Regions from separate parts of the Desulforamulus aquiferis genome, predicted to be linked through region 2. Evidence: predicted binding sites of a transcription regulator. Region 2 holds the regulator's gene; the other holds the start of a gene.
What was found. The regulator LexA, encoded in region 2, represses DNA repair genes until DNA is damaged. The targets are predictions, from matches to a motif close to CNAACANNTGTTNG.
Positions count from the first base shown of each region.

Region 1 (10,109 bases), on a different contig from region 2:
AAAATCGGGCTGGTGGGTGTAAATGGTACAGGAAAAAGCAGCTTATTAAAGGTTTTAGCAGGACTTGATTCCGCTGACAGAGGCAATATCCTTATGGCAAAAAACCTGCAGGTGGATTATTTACCCCAAAATCCCTATTTTGAAGAAAAGGCCACCGTTTTGGAGCAGGTCTTTAAAGGAACCTCCCCGGTCATGGAATTACTGCGTGAATATGAAAGGGCCCTGGGCCTTTTAAATGGGGAGCCTGGGAATGAAAGACTCCAGAAAAACATGCTGCAGCTAGGACAGAGAATGGATGCTATGAATGCTTGGCAGATTGAAAGTGAAGCAAAGTCTGTACTCACCCAATTGGGGATTACCGATTTTAATGCCCATGTGGTAAAGCTATCCGGCGGACAAAGAAAAAGGATAGCACTGGCAGGGGCTTTGATCAACCCATCGGACCTGCTGATTCTTGATGAGCCTACCAACCATATAGACAATGAGACAGTTGCCTGGTTGGAACAGTATTTAAACAAGCGAAAGGGTGCCCTGTTGATGGTTACCCATGATCGTTACTTCCTAGATCGGGTAGTCAACACAATTATTGAATTGGACCGGGGCAAGCTGTACCGCTATTCTGGGAATTATAGTAAATTCCTAGAGCTAAAAATAGAGCGGGAGGAACAACAGCAAGCATCAGAAAGGAAAAGGCAAAATATCTTAAGGAATGAATTGGCCTGGATGCAGCGTGGAGCTAAAGCCAGGACTACCAAGCAAAAGGCCAGGATTGATCGCTTCAATAAACTGCAGGGAAAAAGCTTTGAAGAGGCCCCTGGCAAAATTGATATATCGGTGGTTTCAAGTAGATTAGGCAAAAAGGTTATTCTTCTGGAACATATCAGTAAGACTTACGAAGATAGGACTATTATTAAGGATTTTAGCCACATTTTTGGTAAGCATGAACGGGTCGGCATCATTGGGCCTAACGGTAGTGGTAAGACAACTCTTTTAAATATTATTGCCGGCAATATTTCTCCGGATCAGGGCCTGGTGGAGCATGGACAGACAGTCAAGATAGGTTACTTTTCCCAGGAAAATATAGAAATGAATGAAGAACTTAGAGTCATTGACTATATTAAAGAAGTGGCAGAATACCTGCCCACCAGTGATGGGGAAGAAATAAGCGCCTCTCAAATGTTGAACCGCTTTTTGTTCCCACCCAATGTCCAATGGACGGCAATAGAAAATCTCTCCGGAGGTGAGAAGAGGAGACTTTATCTATTGAGGGTTCTAATGGGTGCTCCCAATGTACTGTTGCTGGATGAGCCTACTAACGATTTAGATATTCAAACTTTAACCATACTAGAAGATTACCTTGATGATTTTCCAGGCACCCTCATTGTGGTATCCCATGACCGCTATTTTTTGGATCGTACCGTAGACAAGCTGTTTACCTTTAGTGTCCCTGGCCGAATTACTGAATTTACAGGTAGCTATTCGGATTTTTTGGAAATTAAAGAATCCATGGAATCTGAACAAAAAACCTCAAAGGAGATTACGGAAAAAAAGGGGCAAAGGGAAGAAAAGAAAAAGGACAAGCTGAAATTTACCTTTAAGGAACAGAGGGAATTTGAACAAATAGACGATGTGATTGTCGGAGTAGAGGATGAGTTAAAAACCGTTAACGATAAAATTAATGAGGCCGGAAGTGATTACAGTCTTTTGCAGGAATTGCTGGCTAAACAAAGGGAGTTAGAAGAACGTCTGGAAGAATTGCTGGAACGATGGACCTATCTAAATGAATTGGCTGAAGAAATTAATAAATATGGCAGTGGCAAGTAAATTACATTTTGACTTAACCGGTATAGTCAAGCTACAATATACAGGTTGGTGAAATTTTAGATTTTAAAGGAGAAGCAAATGAGTGTATTAACAGTGGAAAATGTAACCCACGGCTTTGGAGGTAGAGCAATATTAGAGGATGCATCCTTCCGGCTGTTAAAGGGAGAACATGTAGGCTTAGTAGGGGCTAATGGAGAAGGCAAATCTACCTTTTTAAATATTATCACCGGTGAATTAACCCCGGATCAGGGTAAGGTAGAATGGTCCAGCCGGGTTACCGTTGGTTATATGGATCAGCATACCAACCTCACCAGGGGTAAAACAATCCGCGAGGTTCTGAGGGAAGCCTTCCAGGGTATGCTGGATTTAGAAGCGGAAATGCTGCAAATTTACGATAAAATGGGGGAGGCCCCAGAGGATCAAATCAACCGGATGATGGAAGATGTGGGAGAGATTCAAAATATCTTAGAGCTGAATAGCTTTTATACCATCGAGGCTAAAATAGAGGAAATAGCCAATGGGTTAGGTTTAACCGACATTGGTTTAGATAAGGATGTATCGGATTTAAGCGGTGGGCAAAGAACCAAGGTGCTGCTGACTAAATTATTACTGCAAAATCCTACCATATTAATTTTAGACGAACCTACTAACTATCTGGATTTTGAACATATTGAATGGCTTAAAAGATACCTGAAAAATTATGAAAATGCCTTTATTCTTGTCTCCCATGATATTCCCTTTTTAAATGATGTAATTAATGTGATTTATCACGTGGAGAATACCATTCTAACTAGATATACAGGTAACTATGAACAGTTTCTCCAAATGCACGAATTAAAAAAGCGGCAGGATCTCAAGGCCTACGAGAAACAGCAAAAGGAAGTAGAGAGGCTGGAAGATTTTATTGCCCGCAACAAGGCCAGAATATCTACAACCGGCAGGGCTAAAAGCCGTCAGAAGCAGTTAGATAAGATGGAAATTCTAGAAAAGCCAAAGGAAAAGATCAAGCCTATTTTTAAATTTAACGAAGCAAGGACACCGGGAAGAATTATATTTGAGGCCAAGGATTTAATAATTGGTTATGACGAGCCCCTTACTAAACCCCTGAATGTAATGCTGGAAAGAAACCAAAAGGTAGCCATCAGAGGGGTCAATGGCCTAGGCAAATCCACATTACTAAAAACCCTTTTAGGCTTTCTTAAGCCGGTCGCCGGACAAGTAACCCTGGGAGAAAACATTTATCCCGGTTATTTTGAACAGGAAAGCAGCCGCAATAACAACAACACCGCTATGGAAGAAATCTGGAGCGAGTACCCGGGATTGAGCAATTATGAAGTCCGCCAGGCCTTGGCCAAATGCAGCCTTACCAATGAGCACATCACCAGTCAGATGATGGTGCTAAGCGGCGGGGAAAACGCGAAGGTCCGCCTGTGCAAGCTGATGCTTAAGGACATTAACTGGCTGGTACTGGACGAGCCCACCAATCATCTGGATGTAGATGCCAAGGATGAATTAAAAAGGGCACTGAAAGAATTTAAAGGTACTGTGGTTTTAGTCTCCCACGACCCTGATTTTTACGAAGATTGGGTAACTGATATCTGGAATGTGGAGGATTGGACAACTAAGATTGTATAGAGAAACCTTTAGGACCGCGCTGTAAAATAAATAGGCGCGGTCATTTTATATTACTAGATGGAATGTTATAATAATTCATAATAAAAGTATGAGTAAAGAGAGTTAGGTTGTTCTGTACGGAATTAGGCCTGGAAGGAGAATGAATTTGGAACAAATACTTAAGCAAATCCTTGAAAACCAAAACCAAATTTTAAAAACACTCCAACATCAAGGTAAAAAACTGGATTCCCTTGAAAAAAGTCAGCTTCGCTTTGAAACAAGCATAGAGAATGAAATTATTGATAAAATCCGTGCTCTTTTTGATGCCCGTGAAATAACTAATGAACAATTAACTAAGGTTATAGAAAAGCTTGATAGAATTGAGGTTGATACTAGTTATTTGGCTAATAGAGTTTCCACGCTGGAAAAGCTAGCGAAGTAGAACCGCGCTGTAAATAAGCGCGGTCAGATTGTCGAGAAACTACCTATATTCGGGTTTTAATAATCCCTCACGACTCCTATCTCCGCAGTGGACAGCGCTAATCCCTTGCTTCGGGCGAAAATGGGCCGCCTTCGAGTAAACATCGTATTTACCTCAGGCTTTCGCGGACGTCCATGTCCGCTCACCCATTTTCGCATCCTCAGCTTCGCGAAGCGCTGTTTCCACTGCTTCGAACGTCGCTGCTCGGGATTATTAAAACCCAATTATAGCTTTTTCAACAGGCTGGTCCTTTTTGTGAAATGACAAATATTTCCTATTGCAGAGAACTCACGTTCGGTTATATAATAACACCACTAAGCAAACAAATGTTCTGGTGGTGTTTATTAATTGTCCAGAGTAATCTTTCTATGTGATATGAATAGTTTTTTTGCATCGGTTCACCAGGCGGAGGACCCAAGACTGAGGGGCAAACCAGTTATAGTAGGGGGAGATCCGGCCAAAAGGGTGGGGATCGTAATTGCTGCTTCAGTTGAGGCCAAGAAAAAATACGGCATCAAGACTGGAATGTTAATTGGTGATGCTAAATTCCTATGCCCGGAAGGAATATTTGTGTACCCGGAGCATTCTATATACGCTGCTTACTCTTCAAGGATTAATAACATTTTAAAAGACTATTCTGATTTGACTGAGCCCTACTCAATTGACGAGAGCTTTATGGATGTAACTGGCTGCATTCATCTTTTTGGCTCAAGCTTTAAAATTGCCCAACAGATTCAGCAGAGAATTAATAATGAAATAGGGGTTGGGGTAAACATAGGCATTGGACCGAACAAATTGCTGGCTAAGATGGCTGCTGAGCTGCGTAAACCTAACCAAATAATTGAGCTATCCCTTGATGATTGGCCCAAAATTATTTGGCCACTGCCGGTAAGGGAACTATTTGGTGTGGGCAGCCGAATAAGCCGGTGGCTAAGTACTATTGGTATTCAAACCATTGGGGAATTAGCTGCCCTTCCGGTGGGGATACTGCGCAAAAGATATGGATTAGTTGGAGAAATATTACACTATTCTGCCCAGGGAGTCGACCATAGCCCCGTAGACCCCCACTCCCTGGATGTGATTAAAAGTGTAGGAAACCAAATAACTTTACCCAGGGACTACTACGGATACCAGCAGGCCAAAGTCGTCATCCTTGAACTTGCAGAGGAAGTGGGGCAGCGGGCCAGAAAAGCCGGGTGTATAGGCAAGAGGATCTCCCTGGTTATAAAGGACCCGGACTTTCATACCGAGGCCCACTCAAAGGCCCTGGGGCAGTATACTAACCTTACGGAGGAAATATATAAGACGGGGGTTTACCTTTTAGAAAGATACTGGTCAAGCAACCTTCGGATAAGGTTGGTGGGACTGGCCTTATCAGAGCTTATAGAAAACCGGGAATTACAGATAGATATCTTTAATGTTAGGCAAAAAAACGAGCAAATAGATAAGGCCTTGGACGTAATAAGAAGCAGATGGGGGGCCGGCAGCATAAAAAGAGCTGTTTCCTTGACGGAGCAGGGGGTTTACTATGGACGAAAGAGTTAAGAATTACTATAAAAGGAACCATCTCTATGCCAGCAAAATGATTTTGCCGGACACGGGAGAAAAGTTTCGCCACTCTTGCAATGACTGTACCTTTTTTATCCCTGTCAAAGGACAACAAACCACCCGCAGGATGTGTGTATCAGGTGTGAAGGCATATCGGGCCGGACATAAGAGAGTCCCGGAGGAAATTGATATTTTAGAGCTAATGCTTATTCTGGGTAAAGAAGTCCTGGAGGGAATGTTAAACAGGGCAGAGCATCATCAGGTAGCCTGTGGAACATTTAGGCAAAAGCTATATTGACCTGATAAACCCAATGGTATACTATTGCTATGATATAAAAACTTTTGGAGGAACTAAAATGGATTCAGCTACTCCTATGGCAAAGGACCTTGTGGTGCCCTATGAGACCCTTGAAGAGGCAATAAGCACCGGGGAAGAATATTTCTTAAACGAAGTATTACGTATAGCCAGGATAACCATTCAGAATGGTGGAAAAGTTATCATAAGAAAAGAGCACTTAAATCCAAATCGGCAGGATATAGAAGAATTCACCAAGCTTGATGAAATAGATAAATGGGAAAAAGGATTAAGACGTGATTTTCAAGGAGTGAAATAATGGCTGAACGGATTATTGGCAAAATAGGGGACCCGGCTTTAAGGAAAGTATGTAAGCCAGTTACAGAGATAAACTCAAATATTTTAAGTTTACTTGACGATATGACTGAGACCCTTGACGCTGAGAGTAACGGAGCAGCACTGGCAGCACCCCAGGTGGGAATCCTGAGGAGAATGGTAGTTATAAATACCGGACAGGGTTTTATTGAATTAATTAATCCCACCATAATAGACAAATCAGGGGAACAAATAGGCCCGGAGGCTTGTTTATCCATGCCCGGCATTTGGGGCAAAGTAAAGAGGGCCAAAAACGTAAAAGTAAAGGCCATGAATAGGCAGGGCCTAGAATTTTTAATGGAAGGTAAAGACTTTATGGCCCGCTGCCTGCAACATGAAATAGATCATTTGGAGGGAATCCTGTTCATAGACCATGTTATACCAGGGCAATTATTCAAAGAAGGAACTAACGAACCGTTAGACCTATATGCTTTAATGAAATTATCAAAACAATAATAGTTTTTAGTAATGAAAAAATTACTTGTTTACATAAGATTAATACACTGATAAAATACGGCACATATAAACTGTTAAAATACTCTTCCGATAGTCGAAGGGTATTTTTTTTAGCAAAATAACAAACCTGCAGGAGGATGACATTGCAAAACTTTGTAATTTTAACAGACTCGTGTTGTGACTTGCCCCTGGAGATTATTAATAGTAACAAATTGGATTATGTTCCCCTTACTTATCAGTTAGCTGGTAAAGAATATTTTGATGACTTTGGACATTCTTTAACCTATGAAGAATTTTATCAGGCTATGAAGGCAGGAAATGTTGTTAAAACATCTCAGGCAACATCCCAGGCATTCTACAATAAATTTTTAGATTACGTTATAAGGGATATAGAAATTTTATATATAGGAGTATCAACAGGTTTAAGCGGGACTTACAATAGTGCTAATCTTGCCAAAAGAACTATTTTAGAAGACTATCCTGCTGCCAAAATAACCTTGGTAAATACATTAACCGCATCCATGGGTCAGGGCTTACTTGTTTTAAAAGCTTTAGGTCTACAAAAGCAAGGAAGAACACTGGCGGAAATTGTTGAATATTTAACTGAAAGAATTAAGACCTTTAAAACCTTTATGACCGTAAATGATCTCCACTATCTAAAAATTGGCGGAAGAATAAGTACCATCCAATATTCAATAGGTTCACTTCTCAAAATAAATCCAATGTTGCGTTTAGACCAAGAAGGAAAAGTTGGCATTATAGATAGGGTGAGGGGTAGAAAAAGGGCTATTCAGCACTTGGTTAACTCCCTAAAAGAAAATGTTGTGGGATCGTCTGCCCAAATAATAGCTATGTCCCACGGTAATTGTATTGAAGAAGCCTATCTGCTAAAGGATGAAATAGAGAAAAATATTAATACCAAGGAAATTCACCTGGGAATTATCGGTCCTGTGGTAGGGGCCTATGGTGGTCCTGGTGCCTTGGCAGTTTTTTTAATGAATGAGTAAATTTTGTATAAACTTTCGAAAGATAAATTGGTGGCTTCATTTTTTTAATAAAATCCTGTCCAACTGTACATTATAGAAAATAGAGATAGAGGACGTGTAACGTCCAGAGAAAAATTAGGAGGGATTATTTAGATGAAAAAGGCTGTTACCATCATGCTTACATTGTTATTAGCTTTTAGTATTGTCCAGGTAGCCTCAGCGGAAAAGGGCTGGGGTCACGGATCAAAGCAGCATTATAGCACCTTAGGGGAAGACCCCATTAACAACCTGAAATTGACGGATGAACAAATAAATAAATTAAGGGATATACAGAAGAAAAATCATCAGGAAACCCGTGAGCTACGGATAAAGCTACAGGATAACATCTTTGAATTAAAACAATTAAAATTTCAAAGAAATCCAGACAAGTCAAAGGTTGATACAAAGGTTAATGAGATAAAGGAACTTAAGAATAAGCTTTCGGAAATACGCCAGCGGAACAAAACAGAGTGTCAATCTGTACTGACCGATGAGCAGAAAGCTAAACTACCAAAGAATGCCGGTCCTACTGGCCCCAACTGTGGTAAAGGGCCTTGCACTACAGAGTAACCCAAAAACCCGGGATAGATTCAGTAGAGAGCTCTGAGTCTTATCCCGGTTTTTTTATATTTCTTGGAGTATTTGCCAATTAGGAAACATTTACAGTATAATTAACCCGGTTGCATTTATAATATTGGGAGGTGACCACTAATAAAAAAGTCGGCATTATCAATAATCCCACTGGGTGGGCTGGGTGAAATCGGCAAAAATATGACAGCGATTAAGTACCAAGACCAAATCCTTGTCATCGACTGCGGGCTAGCCTTTCCGGAAGAAGATATGATGGGTATTGATTTAGTTCTGCCAGATTATGCCTATCTTGTAGAAAATCGTGAAAAGCTGTTGGCTGTAGTACTGACACATGGTCATGAAGACCATATTGGAGGGCTCCCCTATTTTCTTAGACAAATAAATGTTCCTATTTATGGTTCTAGACTTGCTTTAGGGTTAGTAGAGCGTAAATTAAAGGAACATGGTATGGATAGACAGGCTGCCTTAAATTCTGTAAATCCAAGGGACATTATAGAAATAGGTTCCTTTAAGGTAGAATTTATAAGGGTTTCTCACAGCATTCCGGATGCTATGGCCCTGGCAATTCATACTCCGGTGGGGACACTGGTACATACAGGGGACTTTAAGATAGATCATACTCCTATAGATGGAGACGTTCTAGATTTGCATAGATTCGCCTCCCTGGGTGAACAGGGAGTTCTGGTACTACTTTCTGACAGCACCAATGTGGAAAAGGAAGGATACACTTTTTCTGAACGATTGGTGGGTAACTCCTTTGACGAATATTTCAGGGAGGCCAGTGATAGGATCATCATCGCCACCTTCGCCTCGAATATACATCGTTTGCAGCAGGCCATCATTACAGCCCATAAGTACGGACGTCAAGTTGCAGTGGCTGGGCGAAGCATGGTCAATGTAATAACAGTTGCCTCAGAATTAGGCTACCTCAACATTCCTGAAGGTACATTAATAAGCCTTGATGAAGTGGATAAGCTACCCAGCAACAAAGTGCTGGTCCTTACTACAGGAAGCCAGGGAGAGCCTATGTCCGCCTTGACTAGAATGGCCTATGGAGAGCATCGTCAATTCGGCGTATTGCCAGGAGACACGGTAATTATTTCAGCAATGCCTATCCCGGGTAATGAGAAAACAGTTTCTCGCATTATCAACCAGTTATTTAAGCTGGGGGCCAATGTAATATATGAAGGTGATTCTGAGGTGCACGTTTCTGGTCACCCTAGTCGTGAGGAACTTAAGCTGATGTTAAATCTAATTCGTCCCCAATACTTTATCCCGGTACATGGAGAATACCGTATGCTAATGAAGCATGCCCAACTTGCCCAGGAATTAGGCATACCCCAGGAGAATATTTTTGTTGGGGAAATAGGACAAGTCTTTGAGCTAACAAAGGAAAAGGGTAGGATTTCTGGAAGAGTACCTGCGGGCAGAGTTCTGGTTGATGGGTTAGGAGTTGGCGATGTTGGTAATATTGTCTTACGGGATCGCCGGGAAATGGCTCAAGAAGGAATTTTAATTGTGGTTATTACCCTAGATAAGGAAACCCATCAAGTATTGGCGGGACCAGATATTATCTCCCGAGGTTTTATATACGTCCGAGAATCAGAAGCGCTAATAGAGGAAACTAAGGTAAAAGTCACAAGTGCACTGCAAAGATGTACCCATCAAGGAAAATGTGGGTGGACATATATCAAGGCTGCCATAAAGTCCGAGCTAAGTAAATTTTTATTTGAAAGGACCAGGAGAAGGCCGATGATTCTGCCAATTATTATGGAGATTGAAAAAAAATAAAGCTAGCAATGTAGGACCTAGCTGGTCCTATAATAAAGGGGAATGCCTCATCTCATTTAGGGCATTCCCCTTTACAGTTTACATAATAGTATTATTGGTTAACCATGTT
Region 1 covers NZ_JARPTC010000014.1:135,195-145,303, reverse strand. Annotated here, with positions in the region: gene P6N53_RS10375 (ABC-F family ATP-binding cassette domain-containing protein) at 1-1,824, shown strand, start outside; gene P6N53_RS10370 (ABC-F family ATP-binding cassette domain-containing protein) at 1,903-3,459, shown strand; gene P6N53_RS10365 (hypothetical protein) at 3,605-3,880, shown strand; gene P6N53_RS10360 (DNA polymerase IV) at 4,268-5,464, shown strand; gene P6N53_RS10355 (hypothetical protein) at 5,448-5,765, shown strand; gene P6N53_RS10350 (hypothetical protein) at 5,824-6,081, shown strand; gene def (peptide deformylase) at 6,081-6,593, shown strand; gene P6N53_RS10340 (DegV family protein) at 6,737-7,600, shown strand; gene P6N53_RS10335 (Spy/CpxP family protein refolding chaperone) at 7,733-8,188, shown strand; gene P6N53_RS10330 (ribonuclease J) at 8,330-10,000, shown strand; gene P6N53_RS10325 (MutS family DNA mismatch repair protein) at 10,108-10,109, opposite strand, start outside.
Region 1: P6N53_RS10360 (DNA polymerase IV) is a predicted target of LexA. The motif match lies at 4,239-4,252, and genes of this name have one in related genera.

Region 2 (10,109 bases):
TGGGTGATAAAGAAGAATTAGAGGCTCTTTTGGCCAATAATATACAAATAATTGCTCCTTCAGTAACCAAACTGGTAGGCTTTGAACCTTCTTTCCAATTAGTTGATATGCCTTTCTTATTTGCCAGCGACGAAGCAGCCATGAACTTCTATAATGGCCCAATGGGTCAGAAGCTTATGCATAGCTTAGAACCAAAGGGTATGCTAGGTATTGCCTGGTGGCCAAACGGTGCAAAACACTTCACGAACAATAAACGACCACTTAAGACTCCTGAGGATTTTAAAGGACTGAAGTTTAGAACCCAGAGCGGCGGTTTATTGGACGCACAATTTAAGGCATTGGGTGCTGGTTCCCAAACTCTGGCCTTTGCTGAAGTTTATCAGGCCTTGCAAAATGGAACAGTTGACGGACAGGAAAATACCTTCAATAACACAGATACTCAGAAATATCAAGAGGTTCAGAAGTACTTAACTGTTTCTGGACACGGACGTTTAGACTATGTTGTACTTACTAACACCAAGTTCTGGAACAGCCTAACTCCAGAACAACAAAATATCTTTAATGAATCCATGCAGGAGGCTACTGAGTTTGCAACTAAGCTTGCAAATGAACTCAATGATAAGAGCAGGGAGAATATTGAAGCCTCCGGCAAGGTGGAGTTCTATGAGCTAACTGAAGCAGACCGGGAGAAGTTTATTAAGGTATTAGAACCCCTATATGCTGAGTATGAAGGAAAAATTGGCAAAGAGTACATTGACGCAGCCAAGGCTAGTAAGTAAATAATTAGCTCTTAATGGGGGCGGTGGTTTTTATTCCGTCCCCATTTTTATCATGTGGGGGGGAGTCTATTGAAAAATATTAATAAATATTATACGGCTTTTGAAGATTACTTCTCAGGTGGCATGCTTTTTCTAGGTTTAACTATGGTATTTATAAATGTAGTATTACGGTACTTTTTTAATATGCCCCAATCATTATTGGATGAATTTTCTGTATACTTTGTGGTGTGGGGAACCATGGCTGGACTTGCAGTAGCTTTACGTAATGATCACCACATTAAAGTTGACATGCTTTATAATTTTTTGCCTATCAATATAAAGAGATTTGTCAGTATTTTTGCAAATAGTTTAGGTCTGGCCTTTGCTATTTTCTTTATATATTACGGAGTTGAGCTTGTTCAAACCTATATCACTTACGGTCAAAAATCCACTGACAGCCAATTTCCCCTATGGATAGTAAATTTAATCATGCCCGCCAGTGGTGTAATGTTAGGTATTAGGTTTATTGAGAAGTTATACTACCTAATTCCTAAGGGCGGCAGTGAATGGCTAAAAAGGGATAGGGGGGAGGAGCATTAAATGACAACTGCACTATTGTTTTTGCTATTTGTTATACTATTCCTCTTAAATGTACCTATTGCCATTTCTTTGGCTGTTTCAGCCATCATTATATTAGCTGCTACATCAGATTTCAGCCTATACATGATTATCCAGAGGATGTTTGCATCCCTACTGTCTCCTACCTTGATGGCAATACCCGCCTTTGTGTTTGCGGGTGTATTAATGTCCAGGGGTGGTATTGCAAAGTATCTTGTTAACTTTTTAAGGGCTTGGTTAGGCCATCTTCCAGGTGGATTAGCAGTTGTTACAATCCTGGCCTGTGCTGTTTTTGCAGCCATATCCGGTTCCAGCCCTGCCACTGCTGCAGCCATTGGGGCAATTATGCTACCTGCTATGGTTGATAATGGGTATCCTAAGCGTTATGCCATGGGACTTGTGGCTGTAGGTGGAACCCTGGGCATTCTAATTCCACCCAGTGTCACCATGGTTATATTTGGCGTGGTAGCTGAGGAATCCATCGGAAAATTATTTATGGGTGGACTACTTCCAGGGGCTATATTAACCCTTGCACTAATTAGCTCAGCAGTCATATATTCTATTAGAGGTGGCTTTGGTCGCGGAGAAAAGAGTTCTTGGCCTGAACGTTGGAAATCAACTATAAAAGCTTTGCCAGGAGGCTTTTTGCCAATCTTCATTCTGGGGAGCATTTATACCGGCATAGTAACGCCGACGGAAGCGGCTGTATTGTCAGTTTTTTATACCATAGCAGTATCGGTTTTCATTTATAAAGAACTGCACTTAAAGGATATCAGGGGGGTACTAAAGGAATCCATTAATATATCCTCCATGATATTTATGATTATTGCAGCAGCCATGATTTTTTCCTTCTTTCTTACAACTAATCAGATTCCTATGGCAGTTGGAAACTGGATATCTGAGAACCATCTAAACAAATACCTATTTTTCCTAGCCACAAATATAATGTTCTTTGTCATGGGAACATTTTTGGAGGCAGTATCAATCACACTCATTACCCTGCCTATTTTGTTACCAATGATTCACCATTTGGGAATAGACTTAATTCAATTTGCAGTTGTGATGACTGTGAACATGGAGTTGGCGATGATTACTCCTCCCGTTGGTTTGAATCTATTCGTGGTAAGTGCTATGGCCAAGGATAGATTGGAGAATGTCGTGCGTGGTGTACTACCCTTCATACTTATAATGGTAGTCATGCTAATATTCTTTGTGCTTTGGGAGGATGTTTCATTATATATCCCGAGAGTCTTAATGAAATAACTGGCAGATGGGTATATAATAGGGTGAGACCAATTTGGTCTCACCCTAAACATTTTTGGAGGGATTTATCTTGAAGGAATACAGGGTATTATCACCTACAGCTATACTGGGCTACGGATTCCCGGAACAATCATTTATTAAAGGGCTGGAAAAGAATCCTCATTTAATTGCTGTGGATGCAGGCTCTACAGATCCAGGCCCCTATTATCTTGGGGCAGGAGTGTCTTTTACTGATCGAATGGCTGTAAAGCGAGACCTAGAGCTGATTATTTCAGCCGGTTTGCAAAAAGAAATACCAGTAGTTATTGGTACTGCCGGGGGATGTGGTGCTAAAGCTCACTTGGATTGGAATCTGGAGATCATTAAGGAATTGGCGGAGGAAAAGGATTGGGCCTTTCCCATAGCTGTTATTAATTCGGAAATAGATAAAGATAAGGTTATCGAGGCCTTTAATAATTGCAAGATTTCGCCCCTATACCCAGTACCTGAGCTAAATCTGCATGAGATTCAGGTTGCTGAGCGTATCGTGGGACAAATGGGTGTAGAACCTGTTATCGAGGCATTGAATAAGGGGGCAAAGGTTGTCCTAGCGGGAAGGGCCTATGATCCGGCGGTATTTAGTGCCTCTGCCATAAATGCAGGTTTTGACAAAGGCTTGGCCATTCATATGGGAAAAATACTTGAGTGTGGGGCAATTGCAGCAACTCCTGGAAGTGGCAGTGATTGTCTGTTAGGTACATTAAGAAGTGATTGCTTTATTGTAGAGCCACTAACTACGGAAAGAAAGTGCACCCCAACATCCGTAGCTGCCCACACCTTGTATGAAAAAACTAATCCATATTTATTACCGGGTCCAGGGGGAGTTTTGGACTTGAGGGAAACAAGCTTCACCGAGGAAACTGAGAGGTCCGTAAAGGTGGCGGGGAGCAGATATATAGCAAATGAAAAATACACCATAAAGTTAGAGGGAGCAAAAAAAGTTGGCTACCGAACTGTTTCCATAGCCGGGTGCAGGGACCCAATTATGATTTCTAAGATGGAGCATATAATTGAAGCAGTTCGCGGGAGAGTTCAGGATAACTTTAGCAAGTATAACTATGAATATTATTTGAACTTCAATATATATGGTAAAAACGGTGTAATGGCTCAACTTGAGCCGGAGAAAGTTATTAATAGCCATGAACTAGGCATTATCATAGAGGCAGTTGGTGAGACACAAGAAATTGCCAATACCATATGTTCCTTTGCCAGGTCTACCATGTTACATTATGGTTATCCTGGACGAGTAGCCACTGCAGGAAACTTGGCCTTCCCTTACTCACCATCTGATTTTAAGGGCGGAGCTGTTTATAATTTCAATATATACCATCTCATGGAAGTCGAGAATCCACTTAGTTTATTTCCTATAGATATTATTAACTTTGGAGAGGGGAAATAGCATGAAGTTAATTAGTCTTTCCGAGGTAGCCTCTGTAATAAGAAGTAAAAACTCTGGTCCCTATGAATTAACCCTGGATATAATCTTTAATGATAAAAAAATATTTAATGCAGCTTGTAAAGAAAAAGTAATTACTGAGTCGAAAATTGCTGAGCTTTATGGGATAAACGAAGAACAAGTAATCAGCATTGTGGAATTTGCACCTGCTAATGCCATTAAGGCTACTATAGTCCGCCCAATACCATCCGGGGCTTTAGGTGAAACTGATGTCTATGGGGCCCAGCAGCATGCGCCTTTATTGGAACTGAAGTTTAATATTGATTAGTCACACTAAAATCGGCAAAATCTACAAAAATTCGAGGTTTGTCCCATGCGCTGAAGATATTTAATATTTTTTTAAGATTTTTGAGTTATTTAGCTTATTTACAAATTTGGTTTGGAGACTTTATAATGTATATAAATATAAAAAATTGTTATGAGAGGAGATACAGATTTGTTTCGTAATGATGATCAACCAATGTTTAATATAGGAGTTATTGCGGAACTTTTAAAGGTTCACCCAGAAACATTGCGTATTTGGGAAAAACATGGCTTGGTAGAACCCTCCCGTCGAAATAAACAACGTCTGTACAGCAATAATGACGTAAAGAGACTGCAATTTATTCATATGTTAATCAATGATAAGGGTCTCAACATTGCTGGAGTCCTACAAATAATTAGCATGTATCCTTGTTGGACTACAAAGCATTGCTCCGGGAACAATAACAAGGGTGATGGGGCTAATACCAGTAAACCATGTTGGAAAGAGCAGGGTACATACTGTTTTGTGCTGGAGGACTTAGCTGACCAGTGCAGTGTCTGCCCTCACTTTAAAAATGGTTGTCAAGCTAACTCTGAACAATAAGAAAAGAGGCCTAATGGCCTCTTTTTTATATTTTTCTAATCAAACCAACTGCTTTACCAAGTACCTTTACATTTTTAGTATAGATAGGAGATAAATTACTATTTTCTGGCTGGAGTCGGATCATATTCTTTTCTTTATAGAATCTTTTAAGGGTTGCCTCGTCTTCAAGAAGAGCCACAGCAATTTCACCGTTATTTACTGTTTCCTGCCTTCTTACCAACACTAAATCCCCTTCAAAAATACCTGCTTCAATCATACTATCTCCCTTTACCGTTAACATGAAAAAATCACCAAAACCTGTAAAACTTCTGGGGAGAGTAAGGGTTTCATCATAATTTTCTACTGCCAGCAGGGGAACGCCAGCAGCAATTTGTCCTAAAAGAGGTACTGTGATTAACTCTTCATCATCATTAAACTTGCCCTTGCTAGTTGAAGTAGAATCAACTGACTTATCTTGATCCGTAATAATTTCAATTGCCCTTGGTTTGGTAGGATCTCTCCGAATATAACCCTTTTGCTCTAATTTTTTCAAATATGTATGTACAGTGGAGCTTGAGGCTAGCCCTACTGATTCACCTATTTCCCTAACTGATGGGGGATAGCCCTTTTGCTTTACATTTTCTATGATAATATTTAATATTGATTCCTCTCTGGAATTAAGCATATTATTCACACCTTTCAAGGTCGCTGAGTTTTCTTTTGGTATATTATAACATCTTGGTGGCAATATGCAAAACACTTGTTCGTAATTAAATGAAATTATTTATTATAATTAGCAAATAGATGTTGCTTGATGAAATACACAGGAGTACAATAAAGCCAAAGGTCAGACCATAAGATGGAATAACCGATTTCCGGGGTAATTACCCCGGGTTTTGTATTTTATAGATGTTGTTTTAATATTTAAACAATTGGAGTGATGTCAGATGGAGGCAATTTCAATGTCCGGGGTATTACTCAGATTTGCCTTTGGCGGCATAGCAGTGGTAATGTCCACCATTGTGGCAAGGTCTGTGGGGGGGAAGGTGGGTGGCATATTTGCTGCTTTTCCTGCTGTTTACCTGGCTGCCTTAGTAGGTTCTGTCTGGCAGTTCCAAGGAGAACAAGCTTTGCTGGCAGCCCAATCAATATCAAAGGGTGCAGTAGTTGGAATGATTGCCAATATGATATGTGCGGTTGCAGCCAGCTATTTCATAATCAGACAGGGGCACTGGAAAGGGATATTATCCTCTTTGGCAATATGGATGCTGGTATCCTTAATCATATTTTTTTCAATAAATTATCTTGGATGGGGGCAATGATCATGAGCAAAAACATCATAGATTTGTCAGTGAGATTTGTCTTAGGAGGCTCAGCTGTAGCCCTTTGCTATATCTTATTAATAATAATTCCCTGGAAGAGCTTGGCAGGGATATTTGCAGCCTTCCCAGCGGTAATGATTTCCGCAGTAATCATTGCCGGATCAGAAAAGGGCCGCACCGAGGCATCGGAGGTAGCTTATGGGGCCATTGCCGGAATGTGTGGGGGATTAATCTGTGTTTTAGCAACATGGCTTTCCATAAAGAATATGAATTTATTAGCCCCTTCCATCGTAGCCGGTATCATATGCTGGCTGATTGGTTCAACAGCTTTTTTTGTTTTGATGAAAAAGGCAAAGAAAAAGCCTAATCCATTACAAGTTAAAACACATGCTTAGAGTATTTCAGGAACAAAATGTATTAATATGATTCTGAAAGGTTTTTTAAGCAGGACGGGCGAATAATATCATGGGGGTGATTTGGTGCTATCTCTTGGTATTATAGCTGCTGTGTTGGATTCGGTTCAAGAGGCCATTGAAGTAACAGATAAAGATGGGAATATTATTTATGTAAATCCTGCCTTCTGTCGAATAACCGGTATCCCCTTTGAAACCAGAACTAAAGAAAATATCTTTAATATATCACCTGAGGGTGCTTTGGCCTTAGCTTTAAAAACAGGAAAGTCCATTACAGGTCACAGAACAAAGGTTGGGGGTAGTAATGCTGAAGTAATTTCTAATGCTGTACCTATGGTGGTCAATGGTGAGATCATAGGCGCAGTGGTTATATTTCAACATATCACGGATATTATTAAGCTTATAGAAGACTTAAAGCGCAGTACCAACATGATTAGGGATCTTTCCGATAAATATGGTCAGGTAACCCAGAGTAAATATGGCTTTGAAAACATTGTTGGGGGCAGTGCTGCCATAGGAGATTGTATAAAAACCGCCCAGATGGCAGCTAGAAGCAGCAGTACGGTACTCATTCTAGGTGAGAGTGGAACTGGTAAAGAAGTGTTTGCCAACGCTATTCATAATGGAGGTCCCAGGAGAGATAATCCCTTTATTGCCATTAATTGTGCAGCAATACCCGACACCCTTTTGGAAAGTGAACTCTTTGGTTATGCCAGGGGTGCCTTTACCGGCGCCTTAAAGGACAAAATTGGAAAGTTTAGCTTGGCCCATTCAGGCACACTATTTCTTGATGAGATAGGGGATATGAATTTACTATTGCAGGCAAAACTGCTAAGGGTACTGCAAGAACGTGAATTTGAGCCTTTAGGAAGCAATAGAACTATTAGTATCGACGTGAGGGTAATTGCCGCAACCAATAGAAACCTTAAACAACTGGTTAGGGAGGGGAAGTTCAGGGAAGATCTCTATTACCGCCTTAGTGTAGTGGAAATAAATTTGCCTACCCTAAGGGAGAGAACTGAGGACTTACCAGAATTAGCAAACCACATTATCACTAGTCTTAACAGAAAGCTAGGACGTAAGGTGGTGGGATTAACTGCAGAGGCCCTTGGGGCAATGTCCGGCTATAATTGGCCTGGAAACATTAGAGAAATGGAAAACGTTCTGGAGAGAATTATGGTCTCCCTGGACTCAGAATTAATCACCATCAAAGAATTAGCACCCCATATAACTATGGGCTTGGGCAACCAGGATGTGCCTGAACTAGGATTAATGCCCCTTGATCATATTGAAAAAATCATGATTACAAGGGCCCTTGAAAAATATGGAGTCAGCGTGGAAGGTAAACGGCAGGCAGCCAAGTTTCTAAATATTTCCCTGGCTACTTTGTATAATAAAGTCAAAAAATATAATATTTTAACTTCTAATATTTAGAATAATTCTAAATATTAGAAACATCAAAGAGCTCACCACCATGTTCTAATGGGTGTGGGCTTCTAATATTTAGAAACTGATAAATATATGTGATAACACATTAATTAATATGTTACCATTTAAGGTTAAAATAAGACCATTCACCCCTGCTAAGCAACTGTTAATGGAAGGTTACCAGGTAATGGTAACTGTTTGTGCTTATGGCACGTATATTGCAAGAATATAGTAAATAAAATAAGTGATAGATTGAATAAGGAGGTTACCGGCATTAGAACTATTGATGTACAGCAAATAATTGAGGCAGTGGCAAAAATTTGCCAAGAGGCGAACTATAAATTGGAGGATGATGTTCTGGACTCCTTTAAAAAGGCCTGTAACACAGAAGTCTCCCAAAGTGGTAAGGAAATACTTAATCTTTTGCTGGAAAATGCACATATAGCCTCATCCGAGTCCATTCCCATGTGTCAAGATACTGGTTTTGCCGTGGTATTTGTAGAAATGGGGCAGGATGTTCATGTGATTAATGGTGATTTTAACGAAGCTATTAATGAGGGTGTCAGGAAGGGATATCAAGAAGGATATCTTCGTAAATCTATAGTTGGCAATCCTCTGGACAGGGTAAATACCGGTGATAATACCCCGGCTGTAATACATACTAATATAGTTCCTGGTGAGAAAATAAAAATAACTGTTGCGCCAAAGGGTGGCGGCAGTGAGAATATGAGTGCCCTTAAAATGCTCAAGCCCGCTGAAGGTGTTGAAGGTGTAAAAGGCTTTGTGTTAGAGACTATCAAAAATGCCGGACCAAACCCATGCCCGCCCCTGGTAATAGGTGTTGGGATTGGCGGTACTATGGAAAGATGCGCATTACTGGCCAAAGAGGCTTTACTCAGACAGATTGGAAAACCTCACCCCCTAGAAGATATTGCTAAACTAGAACAGGAGTTATTGGATAAAATCAATAGGATGGGTATTGGACCTGCAGGTTTAGGCGGTAGAACCACAGCATTGGGTGTACATATAGAAATATTTGGTGCTCATATTGCTAGTTTACCTGTGGCAGTCAATATAAACTGCCATGCTGCAAGGCATAAATCCGTTGAAATATAGGAGGGTAATAAGGTGACCAGAGTGCGTTTAAATACTCCTTTAAATATGGAGGTAGTAAATAATTTACGAATTGGACAACAGGTATTAATAAACGGAGTTATTTATACCGGGAGAGACGCAGCCCACAAGAAGCTCGTTGATCTATTAGACAGGGGAGAAGATCTACCGGTGGACCTTGACGGACAGATAATTTACTATGTTGGACCTTCTCCAGCACCTCCAGGGAGAGTTATTGGCTCTGCTGGTCCTACTACCTCAGGGCGTATGGATGCCTATGCACCTAGGCTCATAGAAAAGGGTTTAAAGGGAATGATTGGCAAGGGAGCACGCAGTGAGTCGGTAATTAAGGCCATGAAAGAATACGGTGCAGTGTATTTTGCTGCCATCGGTGGAGCTGCGGCCCTAATCTCCAAATGTATTGTTGAAGCTGAAGTTGTGGCCTATCCGGAATTGGGTCCAGAGGCTATTTATAGATTGGTTATTAAGGACTTCCCAGCCATTGTTGTTAATGATGCATTCGGCGGAGATTTATATCAGGCTGGTAGAAAACTATATGCCATAGAATAAAACCAATAAAATACAGGCGTTAATATGAGCATTTCTTGTTAACTGACTGGTTCACGTTGACGCCTTAGTGTATATTGTATACAATATACACTAATTGTAGTCAGGGTTATTAAGAAAGGGGATACCAAAAATGGCGAATTTAAAACGTTTTGTGGAGGCTGCCAATATTATCAATAATCCTTCACCAGAAGAACTAAGGAGAATGGCTGCGCACAAAGAAAAAACCACTAAATTTGGTAGTGCTAGTTTTATCTCTCAAATGCGTAATAGAAGCGCAAAGGTTACCTTTGTGGTTGATGCAGA
Region 2 covers NZ_JARPTC010000013.1:40,844-50,952, reverse strand. Annotated here, with positions in the region: gene P6N53_RS09220 (TRAP transporter substrate-binding protein) at 1-779, shown strand, start outside; gene P6N53_RS09215 (TRAP transporter small permease) at 849-1,358, shown strand; gene P6N53_RS09210 (TRAP transporter large permease) at 1,359-2,639, shown strand; gene P6N53_RS09205 (acyclic terpene utilization AtuA family protein) at 2,710-4,077, shown strand; gene P6N53_RS09200 (DUF4387 domain-containing protein) at 4,079-4,402, shown strand; gene P6N53_RS09195 (MerR family transcriptional regulator) at 4,571-4,981, shown strand; gene lexA (transcriptional repressor LexA) at 5,007-5,645, opposite strand; gene P6N53_RS09185 (DUF3147 family protein) at 5,923-6,282, shown strand; gene P6N53_RS09180 (DUF3147 family protein) at 6,285-6,677, shown strand; gene P6N53_RS09175 (sigma-54 interaction domain-containing protein) at 6,762-8,129, shown strand; gene P6N53_RS09170 (fumarate hydratase) at 8,397-9,239, shown strand; gene P6N53_RS09165 (Fe-S-containing hydro-lyase) at 9,252-9,806, shown strand; gene P6N53_RS09160 (phosphoenolpyruvate carboxykinase (ATP)) at 9,937-10,109, shown strand, end outside.